3 regions of the Shinella sp. BE166 genome follow, and region 3 is predicted to be linked to each of the others. Evidence: riboswitches for the same ligand, from Rfam matches in the RefSeq annotation. Region 3 holds a riboswitch; each other region holds the start of a gene.

Region 1 (6,107 bases), on a different contig from region 3:
CCGACGAGCAGCTTTCCGACATGTCCTTCAACCTGCTGGAGCATATCGGCTTCTCGAAGAAGGACATCGAAGCCGCCAACATCCACGTTTGCGGTGCGATGACGCTGGAAGGCGCACCGTTCCTGAAGAACGAGCACCTCGCCGTCTTCGATTGCGCCAATCCCTGCGGCAAGATCGGCAAGCGCTACCTCTCGGTCGAAAGCCACATCCGCATGATGGCGGCCGCCCAGCCGTTCATCTCGGGCGCCATTTCCAAGACGATCAACATGCCGAACGAGGCGACCGTCGAGGATTGCAAGAACGCCTACATGCTTTCCTGGAAGCTCGCGCTGAAGGCGAACGCCCTCTACCGCGACGGCTCCAAGCTGTCGCAGCCGCTCAACTCCTCGCTGATCGAGGACGAGGACGACGAGGATGATGCCATCGAGGCCCTGATCGCGGCACCCGCTGCCGCCCAGGCCGTCACCGTCACGGAAAAGATCGTCGAGCGCATCGTCGAACGCCTGATCCGCGACCGCGAAAAACTGCCGAACCGCCGTCAGGGCTACACCCAGAAGGCCGTCGTCGGCGGGCACAAGGTCTATCTGCGCACCGGCGAATTCGGCGATGGCCGCCTCGGCGAGATCTTCATCGACATGCACAAGGAAGGCGCCGCCTTCCGTGCCATGATGAACAACTTCGCCATCGCCATCTCGCTGGGTCTCCAGTATGGCGTGCCGCTCGAAGAATATGTGGAGGCCTTCACCTTCACCAAGTTCGAGCCGGCCGGCATGGTGCAGGGCAATGACGCGATCAAGAACGCCACGTCGATCCTCGACTACGTGTTCCGCGAACTCGCCGTCTCCTATCTCGGCCGCCACGACCTCGCCCATGTCGATACGTCGGACTTCTCCAACACGGCACTCGGCAAGGGCATCCAGGAAGGCAAGACCAACCTGATCTCCACCGGCTGGACCCGAGGCCACAAGCCGACGCTCGTCCAGGGCGGCCAGGCCGGCGAGCGGGCGCTCGGCGAACCTAAGGGTGCGGCAACCGCAGCCCCCGCCAAGGCATCGTCCGGCAGCAACGTCACCTCGTTTGCCGGCAATGCCGCGCGCAAGCTGGAGCCGGCCGTCGCCATCTCCACCTCGGAAATCGTCGCCTTCAAGCGCGATTACGAGGAGCGTGCCGCCGAAGTCGCGGACGAGGTCGCCGAGGAGGCCGCGGACGGCGCAGTCGAGAGCGTCACCGCCCTCTTCTCCGACAAGGCCGCCGCCGAAGCCGCCAGCGCCAAGGCCGACGCCAAGAAGCTCGAAGCCGAACGCCGCATGCGCTCGATCGCCCAGGGCTACACCGGCAACATGTGCTCCGAGTGCCAGAACTTCACGATGGTGCGCAACGGCACCTGCGAAAAGTGCGACACCTGCGGCGCCACCAGCGGCTGCAGCTGATCACAGCATCCCATGACATTTCCTTCCGGGCAGGCAACTGCCCGGAAGGGGTTTTCGGAACAAAGCATAAACTCCACGACGACAGGCAAGCCGTGCAAGACGTGAGCGGAAAAACAAACCGCATCCGGGCGACCCGCCTGACCCTGCTCAGCCGCGGCGCGACCGCGTCAAATCAGCAGCCGCGTTTTTTCTCCGACGAGCCAATCCTTGCCAAAGAGCTTGAACGCGCAACACAGCTCGCGTGTGCCCTTCCCACCTTCGAAGACGTGTTGCATGCCCCCGAGGCCAGCGCCGCCGAGACGGCCGTGGCCTTCTCATCGAAGCCGACGCTTTGTGAGGCGCTGCGGGATGTCGATTATGGGCGGTGGAACGGGTTGGCGGTGGCCGATGTCGCGGCCGACGATCTCCAGCGCTGGATGGCGGACCCGTCGGCGGCGCCGCATGGCGGCGAAAGCTTCGAGCAGGTGCGCGAGCGTGTGGCCGCCTGGCTGGATGGGTTGCATGGGACCGGAGGACGCCGGCTCGCCGTCACGCATGGCATCGTGCTGAAGATCGTTCTCGCCCATGTTCTCGGCGCACCGCTGACGTCGGTCTGGCGTGTCGATGTCGAGCCGCTCGGTTCGCTCTCGCTGACGAGCGATGGCCGGCGCTGGGCCTTGCGGCACTTCGGATCGGCGGCGTAGCCGTCAGCCCGCTGCGGCCAGGGTCGCGGGATCCTGCCATTCGGCAGCGGCGTGGCCCGGTATATCCGCGTCCGTCTCGGCTCCGTCCGACACACGGTCCAGAACCTCCCGCCATTGCGACACCAGGCTAAGATAGGTGCGGCTTCCGAACCGCTCGGCGAGCCGATATTGCTGGCGCAGCGTTATGCGCACCGTCGCGCGGCTGAAACGGTCGGACTGGGCGGGGAAGTCATCGGGCTCCATCCGCCTTGCCAGCCCGTCCAGCACCGCCTTGCGCAGGAGCGGCAGGTCCGGGCGGGCGAAGCGCTCGAACAGCGCCTGGAAGCGGGCATGGGCGTCGATGTCGAATTTCAGGTCGCGGCCGAGCGTATCCATCACGGGATTGGCCGGGTGCAGATAACCGAGCGGGACGTGATATTTCGGGATCGGCGTGTTGGCCGAATGGGTGCGGCCCGACCGCAGCAAATGCGGCAGCAGGTGCGTGTGCGGCCCGGCGGGCGAGACGCCGCCGGTCTCCGGCCCGCCGATCTTCTGGAAAACCTCGATGCGGCCGATCCGGGTCAGTGCGACCCGATGAGGATGGGCCGTCATGAGGGCGGCGCTCACCGGATTTCCGGGATCGAAGAGGCTGCGCCCGGCATGGGCGCGCAGAAGGGTGATCAGGTCCGTGTCTGCCGTGCGGATGCAGAAGTCGCATTGCGGCAGCGCCAGCCCGATATCGAACAGCACCGCTTTCCTGTCCGTGGGACGCACCGCCTCCGCGTCGGCCCCGAGCTCCGTCAGGACCTTGCGCCCCTCCATCGCCGAATCCCTTTCGGGCAGGCAGAGCGCCACGCCGTGGCTCCATCGCTGCGGCTTCGCGCTGAGCGTCTCATAGGCGACCGGAACGACCTGCTCGACCATGTCGGCGTTCAGCCGCATGGCGCCGCGCGATGTCGCGCGCACGAACATCGTCGGCGCGTCGGCCTCCAGATATTCGCCCCAATCCTGGTGGAACTCGGCGACGGCGCCGAAGGAGCCCATGCTCCACCCTGCCCTCGCGTCGACGAGGTGGTCTATCAAGACATCCCGGAGATCCGCCATGGTCGTTTCATCCTTCATCCGTGATTTGCGTGCGCCGGCGGAAACACCCGCCGGCGCACCCGGCCGTCAGGCGGCCTTCAACAGGTCCCCATGCGGGTCGAGCACGAATTTCGTGGCCGCTCCCTGGTCGAAACTCTCGTAGCCCTGCACGGCATCGTCGAGCGCAATGATCTTCGCGTTGACGATGTCGGCGATCGGCAGCCGGTCGTGCAGGATCGCCTGCATGAGCTGCCGGTTGTACTTCAGCACGGGCGTCTGGCCGGTGTGGAAGGACTGCGCCTTGGCCCAGCCGAGGCCGAAGCGCAGCGACAGGCTGCCGACCTTTGCAGCACTATCGACCGCGCCGGGATCCTCGGTGACATAGAGGCCGGGAATGCCGATGGAGCCCGCAGCGCGGGTGATCTCCATCATCTGGTTGAGTACGATGGCCGGCTGCTCGCCGCCCGCATGGCCGCGCGCCTCGAAACCCACCGCGTCGATGGCGCTGTCGACCTCGTCGGTGCCGACCACTTCGGCGATCATGTCGCCCAGCCGATCGCTCTTGGAAAGGTCGATCGGCTCGAAGCCGACCCTTGCGGCATGCGCCAGGCGATCCTTGTTGAAATCACCGATCATCACGACCGCAGCACCGAGGATGCGCGCGGAGGCGGCCGCGGCCAAGCCGACCGGGCCGGCGCCCGCCACGTAGACCGTGGAGCCGACGCCGACGCCCGCGCGCACCGCACCGTGGAAGCCCGTCGGCAGGATATCGGACAGCATGGTGAGGTCGCGGATCTTCGCCATCGCCTTGTCGCGGTCGGGGAATTTCAGGAGGTTGAAATCCGCATAGGGGATGGTGACGTAGCGCGCCTGGCCGCCGATCCAGCCGCCCATGTCGACATAGCCATAGGCGCCGCCGGCGCGCGACGGGTTCACCGTCAGGCAGACGCCGGTATCCTGCGACTTGCAGCAGCGGCAGCGCCCGCAGGCCACATTAAACGGCACGGACACGATATCGCCGACCTGCAGCATCTCCACGTCGATGCCCTTCTCGATGACCTCGCCGGTGATCTCGTGGCCCAGCACGAGGCCGGGCATGGCCGTGGTGCGGCCGCGCACCATGTGCTGGTCGGAGCCGCAGATATTGGTGGAAATCACCTTGAGTATCACGCCGTGCTCGATGCGCCGGCCATCCGGCGCCTCCAGCTTCGGGTCGTCGATGTCGCGCACTTCCACCTTGCCGGGGCGCATGTAGACGACGCCTCTGTTCCTGCTCATATCCGTCTCCTCCTCAGTTGAACGCCGTTCCGGCCCGCAGATGCGCGGGCAGGATCTGGTCGGAACGCCGACGCGCATCGCCAATGGGCGAATGCGGACCGTGTCTTTCGACGAAAGGATGGAAAAGAGGAGGAACAGGGCGGCCCGAACGAGACGCCTATTCGCCTCTCGATCGCCCACCGCAATCGGTCGAGTCTTGGGTTCAAGGCTGGTTTCCGGGCTCCAGAACCGTCCTTCCGGACACTCTCGGCGCCTTCCCAGCCTGCTGGCCAGTGGCATTTGCCGAGATTTTGGTTCCGCTACCGTTGCGGGGGCAGCGCCGGTTTTAGACCGGCTTCCCAATTATCCATCCCGACAACGCCGGAATGGCACCCTGAACAGGCCCAACAAACCACGCGCAGGACGAAATGACCTTCGGGAATACGACATCCTCGATAGAAGCAACGACACGGCCCGGCCTTGCGGCCGGGCCACGCGTTGTTACTGCGCCGCCCGTCGCAGTTCGGCGGCGGCTGCCACCATGTTGACGAGGGCTGGCTTGACCTCCTCCCATTTCCGGGTCTTCAGGCCGCAATCGGGATTGATCCAAATCTGGCGATCCTGAAGGCGCTCGCGGGCGAGCGACAAGAGATCGGTCATCTCTTTCACCTCCGGCACCCGCGGCGAGTGGATGTCGTAGACGCCGGGGCCGATCTCGTTCGGATATTCAAAGTTCCGGAAGGCATCGAGCAGTTCCATCTTCGAGCGCGACGTCTCGATGGAGATGACATCGGCATCCATGGCGGCGATCGCGGAGATGATGTCGTTGAACTCCGAATAGCACATGTGGGTGTGGATCTGGGTGCCATCCGCCACGCCGCTTGCGCAAAGGCGGAAGGATTCGACGGCCCAGTCGAGATAGTGCTGCCAGTCCTTGTGGCGGAGCGGCAGGCCTTCGCGAAGGGCTGCCTCGTCGATCTGGATCAGTTTCGCGCCGGCCTTTTCGAGATCGACGACCTCGTCGCGGATGGCAAGGGCGATCTGTCGGCATGTCGCGCTACGGGCGATATCGTCGCGCACGAAGGACCAGTTGAGGATCGTCACCGGGCCGGTCAGCATGCCCTTCACCGGCTTGTCGGTGAGGGACTGCGAATATTGCCACCAGCGCACCGTCATCGGGTTCGGCCGCGAGACGTCGCCGAAGATGATCGGCGGGCGGACGTAGCGCGAGCCGTAGCTCTGCACCCAGGCATGCTGCGTGAAAGCGAATCCGGATAATTGCTCGCCGAAATATTGCACCATGTCGTTGCGCTCGAATTCGCCGTGCACGAGCACGTCGAGGCCGATCTCCTCCTGCCAGCGGATGGCGGTTTCTGTTTCCTTCTGCAGGAAGGTTTCGTAGTCCGCGTAGCTCAACATTCCCTTGGCATGGGCGGAGCGCGCCTTGCGAACGTCGCTCGTCTGCGGGAACGAGCCGATCGTCGTCGTCGGGAACAGCGGCAGCCTGATCGCCGCCGACTGGATCCGGCGGCGCGTTTCGAAGGCGCTCGCGCGCGTCTTCATGCCCGCGTCGATGCCGGCAATGCGGCCCTGCACCAGCGGGTCGGTCACCTTCGGCGATGCGGCGCGGGCGGCGATGGCCCGCGAAGCGTCGTCCAGGGTTTGTCGAGCGGCA
Region 2 (6,107 bases), 140 kb from region 3:
GTCGAAATCCACAACATTGTCACCGGCGAAACGCGGATTGTCTGGCAGACGGAGCGGCTTGTCGAGGCGCCGAATTTTTCGCGGGATGGGCGTTTCCTGGTCATCAACGGTGACGGGTCGCTGTATCGCCTTTCAGTCGACGGCGGCGAACCGGTGCAGATCGACACCGGGTTTGCAACGCTTTGCAACAACGATCATGGGCTTTCGCCCGATGGCACGTTGCTGGCGATCAGCGACAAGGTGGAATTCGGCAAGTCGGCGATCTATGTGCTGCCGGCGGAAGGCGGGACGCCGCGGCTGGTGACTCCGAACCTGCCGTCCTATTGGCATGGCTGGTCGCCGGATGGGGCGACGTTCGCCTATTGCGGCATCCGCGACGATCTCTTCGATATCTACACGATCCCGGTCGCCGGCGGCGAGGAGCGTCGGCTGACATTTGGCGAGGGGCGCAATGACGGGCCGGATTATTCGGCGGATGGCGACTGGATCTATTTCAATTCCAGCCGCACCGGCCGCATGCAGATCTGGCGGGTGCGGCCAAATGGCAGCGAGCCGACGCGCATCACCGACAGCCCCTATGGCGACTGGTTCCCGCATCCTTCGCCCGATGGCCGGCACTTGCTGGTGCTTTCCTATGATGGCGATGTCTTCGACCATCCGCGCGATCTTAGCGTGCGCCTGCGCCTGATGGACATGGATGGCGGCAATGCGCGCGTCCTTTTCGAGCTTTTCGGCGGGCAGGGCACGATGAACGTGCCGAACTGGGCGCCGGACGGCGAAAAATTCGCCTTCGTGCGCTACGCGCCGGCCGCCTGATCTCCCGATATCCGGTGAGCGCAAGTTAAGTTTTTGCTCACCAGCCCGCTTAAGCGATTTTTGCCGTCTTGCCTGTAGCCTTTGTTCAACAATGTCCGGAAAACCGGGCGGGGGACAGGCAGGGGCAGAGATGACGAGCAAAGCGGAAGAAAGCCGCGCGACACGGCGACGCGGTGTTGGTTTGGTGATCCGGACGGCGGCCGTGATGATCGTGCTGCTGTTCGGCGCCGCCAATTACCTCGTGCTCGATTACGCGATCGAGCGGGCCGACAGTTTCGTTGCCGAGACCGAGCGCACGCTGGTGCGCAACGAGTTCGGCCACCAGATCGACCAGGTCGTGCAGTACCAGAGCCAGCTTTCCTTCTGGGACAAGAGCTTCAACGAACTGGCCGATGGCATGCCGGGCGACGCCTTCGTGCGGGACCAGCTGCGTGACTGGATGTGGTCCGACTTCGGTTTCTCCTGGATGATCTTCGCTTCGCCGGACGGCGAAAAGGTGCTCGGCGTTTATCGCGGGGAAAAGGTTTCCGAGAGCAAGGCGCGCGAAAAGCTGCATTGGGTGAGCGATCTCACCCACAAGGCCGAGCGCAAGTATCGTGAGGCGCTCTCGCCGGACCGCGGCGGCTGGCAGGTGGCGCGCGCGAAGGAGGATCCCGACCTCCTGACCCCGGCGCTGCCGGAAATCCATGTCACCGGCATGCGCCTCATCGACCGCGTCATGAGCATCGTCGTCGTGCAGGCCGTCGTTCCGAAGTCGCTCTATATCCCGGCCCACCGGCTGGAGCCGACACTGCTCATCACCGTCAAGCCGGTCTCGAAAAAGATGCTGGCGAACACCGAGCGACGACTCGGCGTGCACGATCTCGGCTTTACCCCCATCGTGACGCAGGAGCCGGGGCTGGTAATGACGCCGGTCGGCGCCGATGCCTACAATCCCATGGTCGCCTCCTGGCGGCCGAATATGCCGGGCTCCTTCGTCTGGCGCTCGGCGCTGCCGCAGATCGCGATGTTCGTGCTGGTCTTCGCCGGCGTCATGCTCTTCGTCACGCTGCGCTTCTCTGCCCTCATCAAGGCGCTCCAGCGCAGCGAGGCGAAAAACGCCTTCCTCGCGCGGCATGACACGCTGACGGGGCTGAAGAACCGCAGCGGCTTCGACGAGGAGGTGCGCCGCGCCATCCGCAGGGGCGAGACCAAGCCCTTCGCCATTCTCGCGCTCGACCTCGACAAGTTCAAGGCGGTCAACGACCGGCATGGCCATGCGGCCGGTGACGCCGTGCTCCAGGCCGTCGCCCGGCGGTTTTCCGATCGTATCGGCAAGCAGGGCTGTGTCGCCCGCCTCGGCGGCGACGAATTCTCCGTGCTCCTCACCGGCGAGCGAAGCCACGAGGCTCTGCTGGAGCTTGCCGGCAGCCTCGTGCGCGATACGCAGGTGCCGATCGCCTATGACGGCCAGTTGCTGGTCATCGGCGGCAGCGCCGGGATCGCGCAGTTCCCGCAGCACGGCGGCTCCGTGCATGACGTGATGGTGATGGCGGATGCTGCGCTCTACGCCGCCAAGAACGCCGGCCGAAACCGCGCCGTCCATGCGGATCATGTCGGCCAGGAGATGATTATCGAGGCCGGCGAGGCGCGCGCGGCCTGATATAGGGCGCTGACAGGCCGGTGCGCGGCGCGGGCAGGCTTGATCGCGCCGCCAAGCCATGCGCATATCGTTTCCGTCAGGTGCCTGCGTTTCGCAGGAGAATCGGGAATCCGGTGCGGGCGAGAGCCTCAAGTCCGGAACGTGCCCAGCGCTGTGACGGGGATGGTTCGCACCGTAAAAGCTTGAATCGATTCAGGCTTTTGCCACTGGTTGTTCAACCGGGAAGGCAGGTGCGGGGCGCGTGACCCGAAGTCAGAAGACCGGCCTGGCAAGATTGACCGAACCGCGCGGACGGCGGAAGGTTGTGCGCATTGTTGGGGAGATGACGATGCGAGCCGAACCGTGCGACCGTCTGGTCGGGGCGGGCGCCTTTTCCAGCGAGGACAAGGCCGCCGTCTACCATGCCATCGAAACGCGCCGCGACGTGCGCGACCAGTTTCTGCCCGATCCCTTGCCGAACGATCTCGTGGGCCGCCTGCTGCACGCCGCCCACAGCGCGCCCTCGGTCGGCTTCATGCAGCCGTGGAATTTTCTGCTGGTGCGCAGCGAGGCGACCCGGCGCGCGGTGCATGCCGCCTTCCTGAAGGCGAATGCGGAAGCGGCGGCGATGTTCGACGGCGACCGCCAGACGCAGTATCGTGCGTTGAAACTCGAAGGCATCCTGAAGGCGCCGCTGTCGATCTGCGTCACCTGCGACCCGACGCGCGGCGGGACCGTCGTTCTGGGGCGCACGCACAATCCGCGCATGGATGTCTATTCCACGGTCTGTGCGGTGCAGAACCTCTGGCTTGCGGCGCGGGCGGAAGGGGTGGGCGTCGGCTGGGTCAGCATCTTCCACGACAGCGACATCCGAAACATCCTCGGCATTCCAGACCATGTCGAGATCGTCGCCTGGCTCTGCGTCGGCCTGGTCGACCGCCTCTATGCCGAGCCGGAGCTTGCGGTGAAGGGATGGCGGCAGCGCCTGCCGCTGGAGGACCTGGTGTTTGAGGAGCGCTGGCCGGACGCGGGCGTCAGTTGACGCCGGCATCGGCCGGGCGGCCGAGGTCGATGGCGGATTCGTTGGCCGGCAGGAAAACCGGACCGACCGTGCGCACCTTGCTCTTCGCCGGGTCGTAGTCGCGTTCCTCGACCTTCACCGGCAGCTTGGCCGGCGTCTCGTCCTTCTTCGGCAGCGTGTGGATGGTGGTGATCGAGCCGCCTTGCTCGTCGCTATCCCTGCCGGTGTTCGCTGTCTCGTTGCCCTTCAGCGCCTTCTCGCGCTTGATCATCTCTTGGTAATAGGCCGAGAGGTTGCAGCCGCAGGCGCCGGGCTTGGAGAGGTCGCGCGTGCGATAGGAGAAGGCGTTCGGCATTTCGTAATAGGGCCGGCCGGTGACCGTTGAGGTCATCTGGTCCGTCTCCTGGCCGTTCGTCATCGACTGGTAGAACAGTTCGGTCTGCGTCTCGGGGCACATCATCGCGCAAACCTGCTGGTCGCGGCGGAAATCGAGCGGGGTTGCGCCCGACGAGATCGGGAAGAAGCCGCCGTCGCAGGTGCGCACGCAGACGGTGCGCAGGTTGCCATGGCCGGAGCCGCCGCCGAGCGAGCGCAGTTGCAGGCGCTCGCTGCCCTCCGGCGTGGTGCCGAGCGGGAGCGTGCGTTTTTCATCGAGCGTGCGCAGCGTTTCGGTCGCCGCAATCGGCACCACCTTCGCTTCGTCATTGCAGCCGTTGCTTGCGAGCAGCGCGGTCAGGCGGGTGCGCTTGCCCTGCGACGAGGTGCCGCCGGCAAATTCGCGGCGCTTCTTGTCAAGGATGTCGAGGTTGCGCTCCATCTTGCCGATGACCGTCGAGAGCGTGTCGCAGGCCGCCGCATTGGCGCCGCCGACGACGATGATGCTGCCGCCCGAGCAGCCGAGCCGGCGCTGGTCGCTCTTGGCCTTGCGAAGCTGGATGTTCTGGCGGGCGATGGCACCGGCATATTTGCGCGCGCTCGCCGTATCGACCACCACCTTGGGCAGGTTCGCAAGCTCCGCCTGGATCTGCTCGCACACCGCCGCTGCCGCCGTGCCGCCTGAAAACAGAAGCGGTAAGCCGGTCGCAACGGCAAACAGAAGGCGGCTCAAACCTTTCAAATTGACGATCCTGTGAAACTGTCGGGGCCGCGATCCGGCCGCATAAGCATATCCTATCATAGGCTGCATGAAGGGAAGCGCAACGTGCTCCCGCATTTGTGATTAATGCGCGCGGGAAAATATGAGTTGCGTATTCATCTTTTTGCCTGCTGCCCGCAATTGATCTCGTCGGGGGCTTGGTGTAGCACTCTGCGCACATACAACAGCCGGTTATGCGCCCTTCGCCGCGCAGCCGCCGTTCGGCGGAAGACCGGCCCTTCACAGGCAGGTGAACATGCGGATTTCGTCAGTTTTGTTGAGCCCATTCTACGCGCTCCAGCTCGCATCCGGCGCAAAATCCTTCGCCGACAATCCCGTCATCGGCAGCAAATGGCTGAACCGCAAGGGATTGCACGAGAAGCGCGTCTCGCTCGCCATGCGCATAGCGGCCTGGCGCCGCACCAAGCTGGAAAAGCTCGTTGCCCCGGAATACCGCCGGCAATATGCCGAAAACGGCTTCGTGAAGATCGAAGACTTTCTGTCGCCCGAGGTTTTTGCCGCTGTCACCCGCGAGATCGCCGAGCGCGATTTCGAGCGTTACGACATGCTGCAGGGCGAGACCGTCACCCGCCGCGCCATCATCGACGACAGCGATCTGGAAAGCCTGCCGGGCTTCAAGGCCGCGCGCAACGATCCGCGCGTGACCAATCTGCTGCGCTACGTTTCCTCACATGACGGCCAGCCGCTGCTCGTCGTGCAGGTGGTGATGGCGCTGCCGTCGGTCGTCACGCAGGGCTCGACGGACCCGCAGACAGCGCTGCACAGCGATACGTTCCAGCCGACCGCCAAGGCCTGGCTGTTCCTGCGCGATGTCGGCGAGGAAGACGGTCCGTTCTCCTATGTGCCGGGCTCGCACGAGATGACGCCGCAGCGCCTCGCCTGGGAGCGCCGCATCAGCGAGAACGCCGATTCCATCGAGAACAAATACTCCGCCCGCGGCTCGCTGCGCATCATGCCGGACGAGCTTTCGGCGCTGGGTTATGTCCAGCCGGTCAAGATGACGGTCAAGGCCAACACGCTGATCGTCGCCGATACGCATGGTTTCCATGCCCGCAGCCCGAGCTACAAGACGACGACGCGCATCGAGATCTACGGATCGCTGCGCCGCAATCCGTTCCTGCCGTTCACCGGCCTGCACATCGCTTCGCTGCCCTTCATCGCGTCCGGCATGAACCGGCTGATCATCAATGCGATGGGTTTTCGCGCCAAGCTCGGCCTCAAGGGCTCGCCCTGGAAGGATGCCGGCAAGGGCAAGGCCGATGAATGGTCGAAGCGGCTGAAGCAGCCTTCGGCCTGACCCTCACGAATTGCCGGATCGGCCGTGCTGCCCTTGCAAGGCGGCCGGTCCGGCCCTAAATGTCCGGCATCGTCAATGCCGACCGGATGGTGCACCATGGATTTCAACCCGACCACAAATCGACGTCGTTTTGTCCTCGGGGAATTTTCCGTCCATGCCGCATTCCATCACGCTTTCCAAAATCACCTGGTCCACG
Region 3 (6,107 bases):
GTCGTCGTCGAAGGCGCGGGCTCGCCGGCGGAAATCAACCTCCGGGCCGGCGACATCGCCAATATGGGTTTTGCGACACGCGCCAATGTGCCGGTCGTGCTCGTCGGCGACATCGACCGCGGCGGCGTGATCGCCTCGCTGGTCGGCACGCATGCCATCCTGCCGGAGGAAGACCGGCGCATGGTGACCGGCTACCTCATCAACAAGTTCCGCGGGGACGTGACGCTGTTCGACGACGGCATTACCGAGATCGGCCGCTTCACCGGCTGGCCCTGTTTCGGCGTCGTGCCTTGGCTGAAGGACGCCGCGCGCCTGCCGGCCGAGGATTCGGTCGTGCTGGAACGGCTCGCCAAGGGCGGTGGCGGCGCTTTGAAAGTGGCCGTGCCGGTGCTGCCGCGCATTGCCAATTTCGACGATCTCGACCCGCTGAAGGCCGAGCCGCAGGTGGACCTTGTCTTCGTGCGGCCGGGCGAGCGGTTTCCGGCCGACGCCGGGCTCGTCGTGCTGCCCGGCTCGAAATCCACCATTTCCGACCTCGGCGATTTCCGCGCGGCAGGCTGGGACAGGGACCTCGCGATGCATATGCGCCGCGGCGGCCGCGTCATCGGCATCTGCGGCGGTTACCAGATGCTGGGCCACCGCGTCACCGATCCGCTCGGCATCGAGGGCAGCGATCGCGAGGTCGAAGGCCTCGGGCTGCTGGCGGTCGAAACGGAAATGGCGCCGGAAAAGACCGTGCGCAACAGCACGGCCCGCTCGCTGCAATATGACGTGCCGCTGGAGGGCTACGAAATCCACCTCGGCCGCACCACCGGGCCGGATGCGCTGCGTCCCGCCGTCAGCATCGACGGGCGGGCGGATGGCGCAGTCTCGCCGGATGGCCGGGTGATGGGCACCTATCTGCACGGCCTGCTTTCGAGCGATGCCTACCGGGCGCGGCTGCTCGCCGACTTCGGCATCGAGGGTGGCGGCTTCGATTATCGGGCAGGCGTCGACATGGCGCTGGATGGCGTGGCGGCAGAGCTGGAGGCCGTTCTCGACCCGGCCTGGCTCGACCGCCTTTTAGGCAGCGCTGATTAAATCGCGCCCCTGAAACGTTCAGCCATCGGGTTCCTGCGACGACCGGCCTGCCGCACCAAAGTTGCGCCAGAATTCGGTGCGAGGACAGATGGAAATCCGCCCGGTTGCCGGGCGCAGCGCCTTCGAAAGGGTGAGACGACTATGGGTTCTGGACCTCTCGCACGATCCGTTCTGGTGAGGATCGGCCTTGCAAGCCTCGTTGGGCTGACGCTCGCAGGCCAGCCGGCAATCGCCTTCGCCCAGGCCACCACCGGCAAGGAAGCCGGAAGCGCCGGAAAACGCTGGGAAGAGGAATTTTCGCTCTGGCAGAAGGTTTCCGCCGGCAGCGACCTTACGCAGTACGAAACCTATCTGAAGCAATATCCGAACGGCACTTTCGCCTCGATGGCGCGCCTGCGCATCGCCGAATTGCAGGCCGCCGCCAAGGTGAAGCAGACGACGGGCACCTCCACCGAGCAGGCCGAGGCGGACGCCAAGGCCAAGGCGGAACAGGCGGCCGCTGCCGAAAAGGCCAAGGCGGAAGAGCAGGCGGCTGCGGAAAAGGCCAAGGCTGAGGAAGAAGCCCGGAAAACCGCCGAAGCCGAAAAGGCGAAGGCCGATGCGGAAGCGGCGCGCCTGAAGGCGGAGGCCGAGACGAAGAAGGCTGAAGAAGAGGCACAAAAAGCCGCCGAGGCCGATAAAGCCAAGGCGGAGGCCGAAACGGCACGCCTGAAGGCGGAAGCTGAGGCCAAGAAGGCTGAAGAGGAAGCGCAGAAGGCTGCCGAAGCCGAAAAGGCTAAGGCGGCTGCGGAAGAAGCCCGCCTGAAGGCGGAAGCCGAGGCGAAGAAGGCGGAAGAAGAAACCGCCGCCCGTGCACTGGCCGCGGAAAAGGCCGCCGCCGAGGAGAAGGCAAAGGCGGAAGCCGCGGCCGCGGAAAAAGCCCGCACCGAAGAGGCCGCCCGCCTGAAGGCGGAAGCGGAACAGAAGGAAGCGGCTGCGCGCAAGCTGGCCGATGAACAGGCCGCCGAGGCCGAGCGCCTGAAGGCAGAGGCCCAGGCGGCTGCGGACAAGGCGAAGGCCGAAGAGACGGCGCGCCTGAAGGCGGAAGCCGAACGCCAGAAGGCCGAAGAGGCTGCGGCCGCGCAGAAGGCGCGGGCCGAAGAGGAAGCCACCGCCCGCCGCGAGGCCGAAGCCAAGCGCATCGAGACCGAGAAGGCCGCGGCCGAAGAAAAGGCCCGCATCCAGGAAGAGGCCGCCGCCGCGCGCAAGCTTGCGGAAGAAAAGGCCGCGGAAGTGGAGAAGCTGAAGGCCGAAGCGGCACGCGCTGCGGCGGATGCCGAGGCCAAGGCTGCGGAAGCCGCCCGCCTTGCCGAAGAGGCTGAAAAACGCGCCGAAGAGGCTGCTGAAGCCGCAAAGCAGGCGGACACCGACAATGCCGAAGCCGAGGGGGCCGACACCGGCGAAGCCGCGACCGCCACCCGCGAAACCGAGACAAAGGACGCCGAGCGCAAGGACCGCGGCCTCGCCATCGAGCGCGCCGACGACGCGAAGAAGCGCGAGGAAGAGACCTTCGAGAAGGCCGTGCTCGGCGGCACGCAGGAATCGTTCCAGGCCTATCTCGACGAATATCCGAATGGTCGTTTCGTTGGGGATGCCCGCGAACGGCTCGCAGCTCTTGCCGATACCAAGCGCGAGGAGGCCGTGACGCCGAAACAGGAAACCGAGACGGCCATTATCGACACCGAGCGCCAGGCCATCGAGGAGCGGCCGATCGTCGATCCCCGCGAGGCCTATATGGACCGGTCGATTCGCGTGCAGGCCCAGCGTTTCCTGAGCGCGCTCGGCTACAATACCTACGGCGTCGACGGCGTCTTCGGCCCGCGCACCCGCTCGGCGATCGCCGCCTGGCAGGGTTCTTCCGGCTATCGCGCCGATGGCTACCTGTCGCGTCCGCAATACCGCGCGCTGCGGCAGGCCGCGCAATATGCCGAGGCTCGCCAGAACCGCCAACGCCGCTACCAGCAGGACTATGACGTGCTCGAAGGCCCGGTCGACGGGTACTATGAAGAGCGCGAATACCGCGGCGACAGCTACTACAACGATGGCGGCGGTCTGGTGATCATTCCGGGCTATTGAGCGGGCGACGGCGGTTTCAGCACAGGCGATGCCGCTGCCGATCGATTGACTTGCGCGATGCGGAAGCATAATCATCCGGATTATTGGATGGTTCCCGGGTCCGGAAACGGATCGGGGAGTAAATGGGAATGTGACGCGGCGGACCCAAATAGGGCGCTGCAATCACGGCCGACCCCGCGACTGTAGAGTGGCGAGGGACGTTCATCTGGAGGGCAGGATCTGCGTGCGGGAGGAAGCAATGGTGCTTCAGGCCGTGCCGGGGAAACCAGCCGGAAAAGCCACTGGGTGGCATCGCGATAAGCCGGGGCCGGACGCCTCTCTGTCTACGAATCGTCCACCCTTTTGCGATGCTTTTGCCCGGGAAGGTGAGAATGTTCCGCAGGCGTTGAAAAACGCCGGACGCCGCGAGCCAGGAGACCTGCCAGCCGATGAGGGCATTTCGCCCGACCTGGGGAGGGGCTTCCCCAACGCCTGCACGGAGGTTGTCATGGCTGTTTCTTCAACGTCTTCTGTTACCCTTTCCGCAAACGACCGCCTTGTTGCCGGCGTTTTCGCGCTTCTGATCGGCGCTTTCTTGGTGTTCGGCGCGGGCCTCGCGAATTCGGCCGTGCTGCACGACACGGCGCACGACACCCGTCACTCCTACGGCTTTCCCTGCCACTAAGGAGTTTTTGACATGATCGTTCGTTATCTCCTGGCCGCCCTGGTGGCCGGGCTGTTCTCCGGCGTGCTCATGACAGCCGCCCAGGAGGCGCGAGTCGTGCCGCTCATTCTCCATGCGGAGGAATTCGAGGGCGGCGGCGAAACCGCGCCGGCCACCGAAGGCACCACGCCCTCCACCGATGGCGCCACCCAGACGCAGGAGCATTCGTCGCTCGGCGACGTCCTTCTGGATGTGGCTTCGTCCTTCTCGCCGATCTCCGTCGCCTACGCCCATGAGGGCGAAGAGCACGAAGAGGGCGGCATCATGTTCGGCATGAGCCGGTTCTCCGGCACGCTGCTGGCAAACCTCGTGACCGGCTCGGGCTTTGCCCTGCTGCTCGCCGGCTTCAGCCTCGTTTCCGGCCATCCGATCACGGTGGCGAACGGTGCGCTGTGGGGTGCAGCCGGCTGGCTTGCCGTGCACATGCTGCCGGCCATCGGCCTGCCGCCGGAACTTCCGGGCTTCCCGGCCGCCGATCTCGGCGACCGCCAGGTCTGGTGGGTTGCGACCATCGTGCTTTCGGCGGCGGGGCTTTACCTGCTCTTCCTCAAGGACGGCATCGTCGCCAAGATCGCCGGCATCGTGCTGATTGCGGCGCCGCAGGTCTACGGCGCGCCGCAGCCGGGCGACATTTCCAGCAATGTTCCGGCCGTTCTCGGCGCGGAGTTCGCCGTCGCGGCGCTGGCCACGACGCTGTTCTTCTGGATCGTGCTCGGCCTCTCGCTGGGTTTTGCCAACGAGAAGATCGCCAAGGCCGCCTGATATGGCACAGACATCGCCCGGAGCCGTCCTGGTTCTGGGCGGTGCGCGTTCCGGAAAATCCGCTTTTGCCGAAAGGCTGGTCGCCGAGACCGGCCTTTCGCGTCATTACATCGCCACCGGCCGCGCATGGGACGATGAGATGCGCCAGCGCATCGCCAAACACCGCGAGGATCGCGGCGACGGCTGGCAAACCCATGAGGAGCCGCTTGCGCTCGCCGCCCGTATCAGGGGTTTGGCACGAGCGGACCGGGCGATACTCGTCGATTGCCTGACGCTCTGGGTCACCAACCTGATGCTGGAGGAACGCGACATGGCCGCGGAATTTGCCGGCCTCGCGGAAGCGATCGACGGCGCGCCGGGCCGGCTGGTCTTCGTTTCCAACGAGGTCGGCCTCGGCATCGTGCCGGAAAACCGCATGGCGCGCGAATTCCGCGACCATGCCGGGCGGCTCCACCAGCAAGTGGCCGCCCTCGTGCCAGAAGTCTATTTCGTCGCGGCCGGATTGCCGCTGAAAATGAAGGGTTGAGTCATGCTGCAACAGAAAATCCCCGCCACCGTCATCACCGGCTTCCTCGGCGCGGGCAAGACGACGCTGATCCGCAACCTGCTGCAGAACGCCGGCGGAAAACGCATCGCGCTCATCATCAACGAGTTCGGCGATCTCGGCGTGGACGGCGACGTGCTGAAGGGTTGCGGTGCGGAAGCCTGCACCGAGGACGATATCATCGAACTCACCAACGGCTGTATCTGCTGCACCGTCGCGGACGATTTCATCCCCACCATGTCGAAGCTGCTGGAGCGCGAAAACCGCCCGGACCACATCGTCATCGAGACCTCCGGCCTCGCTTTGCCGCAGCCGCTCGTCGCCGCCTTCAACTGGCCGGAAATCAAGACGCAGGTGACGGTCGACGGTGTCATCACCGTGGTGGACAGCGCCGCCGTCGCCGCCGGGCGCTTTGCCGACGATCATGACAAGGTGGATGCTTTGCGCGTCGAGGACGACAACCTCGACCACGAAAGCCCGCTCGAAGAACTGTTCGAGGATCAGCTCACGGCCGCCGACCTCATCATTCTCAACAAGACGGACCTGATCGACGCCGCCGGCCTCCAGATCGTGCGCGACGAAGTCGCCTCCCGCACGGTTCGCAAGCCCACGATGATCGAGGCGAAGAACGGTGAAGTCGCCGCCGCCGTGCTGCTCGGCCTCGGCATCGGCACGGAAGACGACATCGCCAACCGCAAGTCGCACCATGAACTGGAGCATGAGAACGGCGAGGAGCACGACCACGACGAGTTCGACAGTTTTGTCGTGGAACTCGGTGCCATTGCCGACCCGGCCGTCTTCATCGAGCGCCTCAAGGGCGTGATCGCCGAACACGACGTGCTGCGCCTCAAGGGTTTTGCCGATGTGCCCGGCAAGCCGCTGCGCCTGCTTGTCCAGGCCGTC

What was found. Region 3 has a riboswitch for cobalamin ahead of J2Y63_RS16755 (CbtB domain-containing protein). Riboswitches for the same ligand answer to the same signal wherever they lie in the genome.
Region 1: it holds a riboswitch for cobalamin, as region 3 does, so the genes downstream of both, fdhA (formaldehyde dehydrogenase, glutathione-independent) here and J2Y63_RS16755 (CbtB domain-containing protein) in region 3, are expected to answer to the same signal.
Region 2: it holds a riboswitch for cobalamin, as region 3 does, so the genes downstream of both, bluB (5,6-dimethylbenzimidazole synthase) here and J2Y63_RS16755 (CbtB domain-containing protein) in region 3, are expected to answer to the same signal.

Annotation. Positions count from the first base shown of each region.
Region 1 covers NZ_JBPEHL010000002.1:516,731-522,837, reverse strand. Annotated here, with positions in the region: gene J2Y63_RS06555 (vitamin B12-dependent ribonucleotide reductase) at 1-1,430, shown strand, start outside; gene J2Y63_RS06550 (histidine phosphatase family protein) at 1,532-2,113, shown strand; gene J2Y63_RS06545 (DUF6925 family protein) at 2,117-3,196, opposite strand; gene fdhA (formaldehyde dehydrogenase, glutathione-independent) at 3,263-4,453, opposite strand; cobalamin riboswitch at 4,643-4,844, opposite strand; gene metE (5-methyltetrahydropteroyltriglutamate--homocysteine S-methyltransferase) at 4,934-6,107, opposite strand, start outside.
Region 2 covers NZ_JBPEHL010000006.1:217,364-223,470, forward strand. Annotated here, with positions in the region: gene J2Y63_RS17435 (TolB family protein) at 1-816, shown strand, start outside; gene J2Y63_RS17440 (diguanylate cyclase domain-containing protein) at 947-2,458, shown strand; cobalamin riboswitch at 2,520-2,741, shown strand; gene bluB (5,6-dimethylbenzimidazole synthase) at 2,787-3,479, shown strand; gene J2Y63_RS17450 (DUF2865 domain-containing protein) at 3,472-4,575, opposite strand; gene J2Y63_RS17455 (phytanoyl-CoA dioxygenase family protein) at 4,871-5,911, shown strand; gene J2Y63_RS17460 (ABC-F family ATP-binding cassette domain-containing protein) at 6,066-6,107, shown strand, end outside.
Region 3 covers NZ_JBPEHL010000006.1:75,760-81,866, forward strand. Annotated here, with positions in the region: gene J2Y63_RS16745 (cobyric acid synthase) at 1-1,080, shown strand, start outside; gene J2Y63_RS16750 (peptidoglycan-binding domain-containing protein) at 1,222-3,195, shown strand; cobalamin riboswitch at 3,267-3,635, shown strand; gene J2Y63_RS16755 (CbtB domain-containing protein) at 3,683-3,859, shown strand; gene J2Y63_RS16760 (CbtA family protein) at 3,872-4,660, shown strand; gene cobU (bifunctional adenosylcobinamide kinase/adenosylcobinamide-phosphate guanylyltransferase) at 4,662-5,186, shown strand; gene cobW (cobalamin biosynthesis protein CobW) at 5,190-6,107, shown strand, end outside.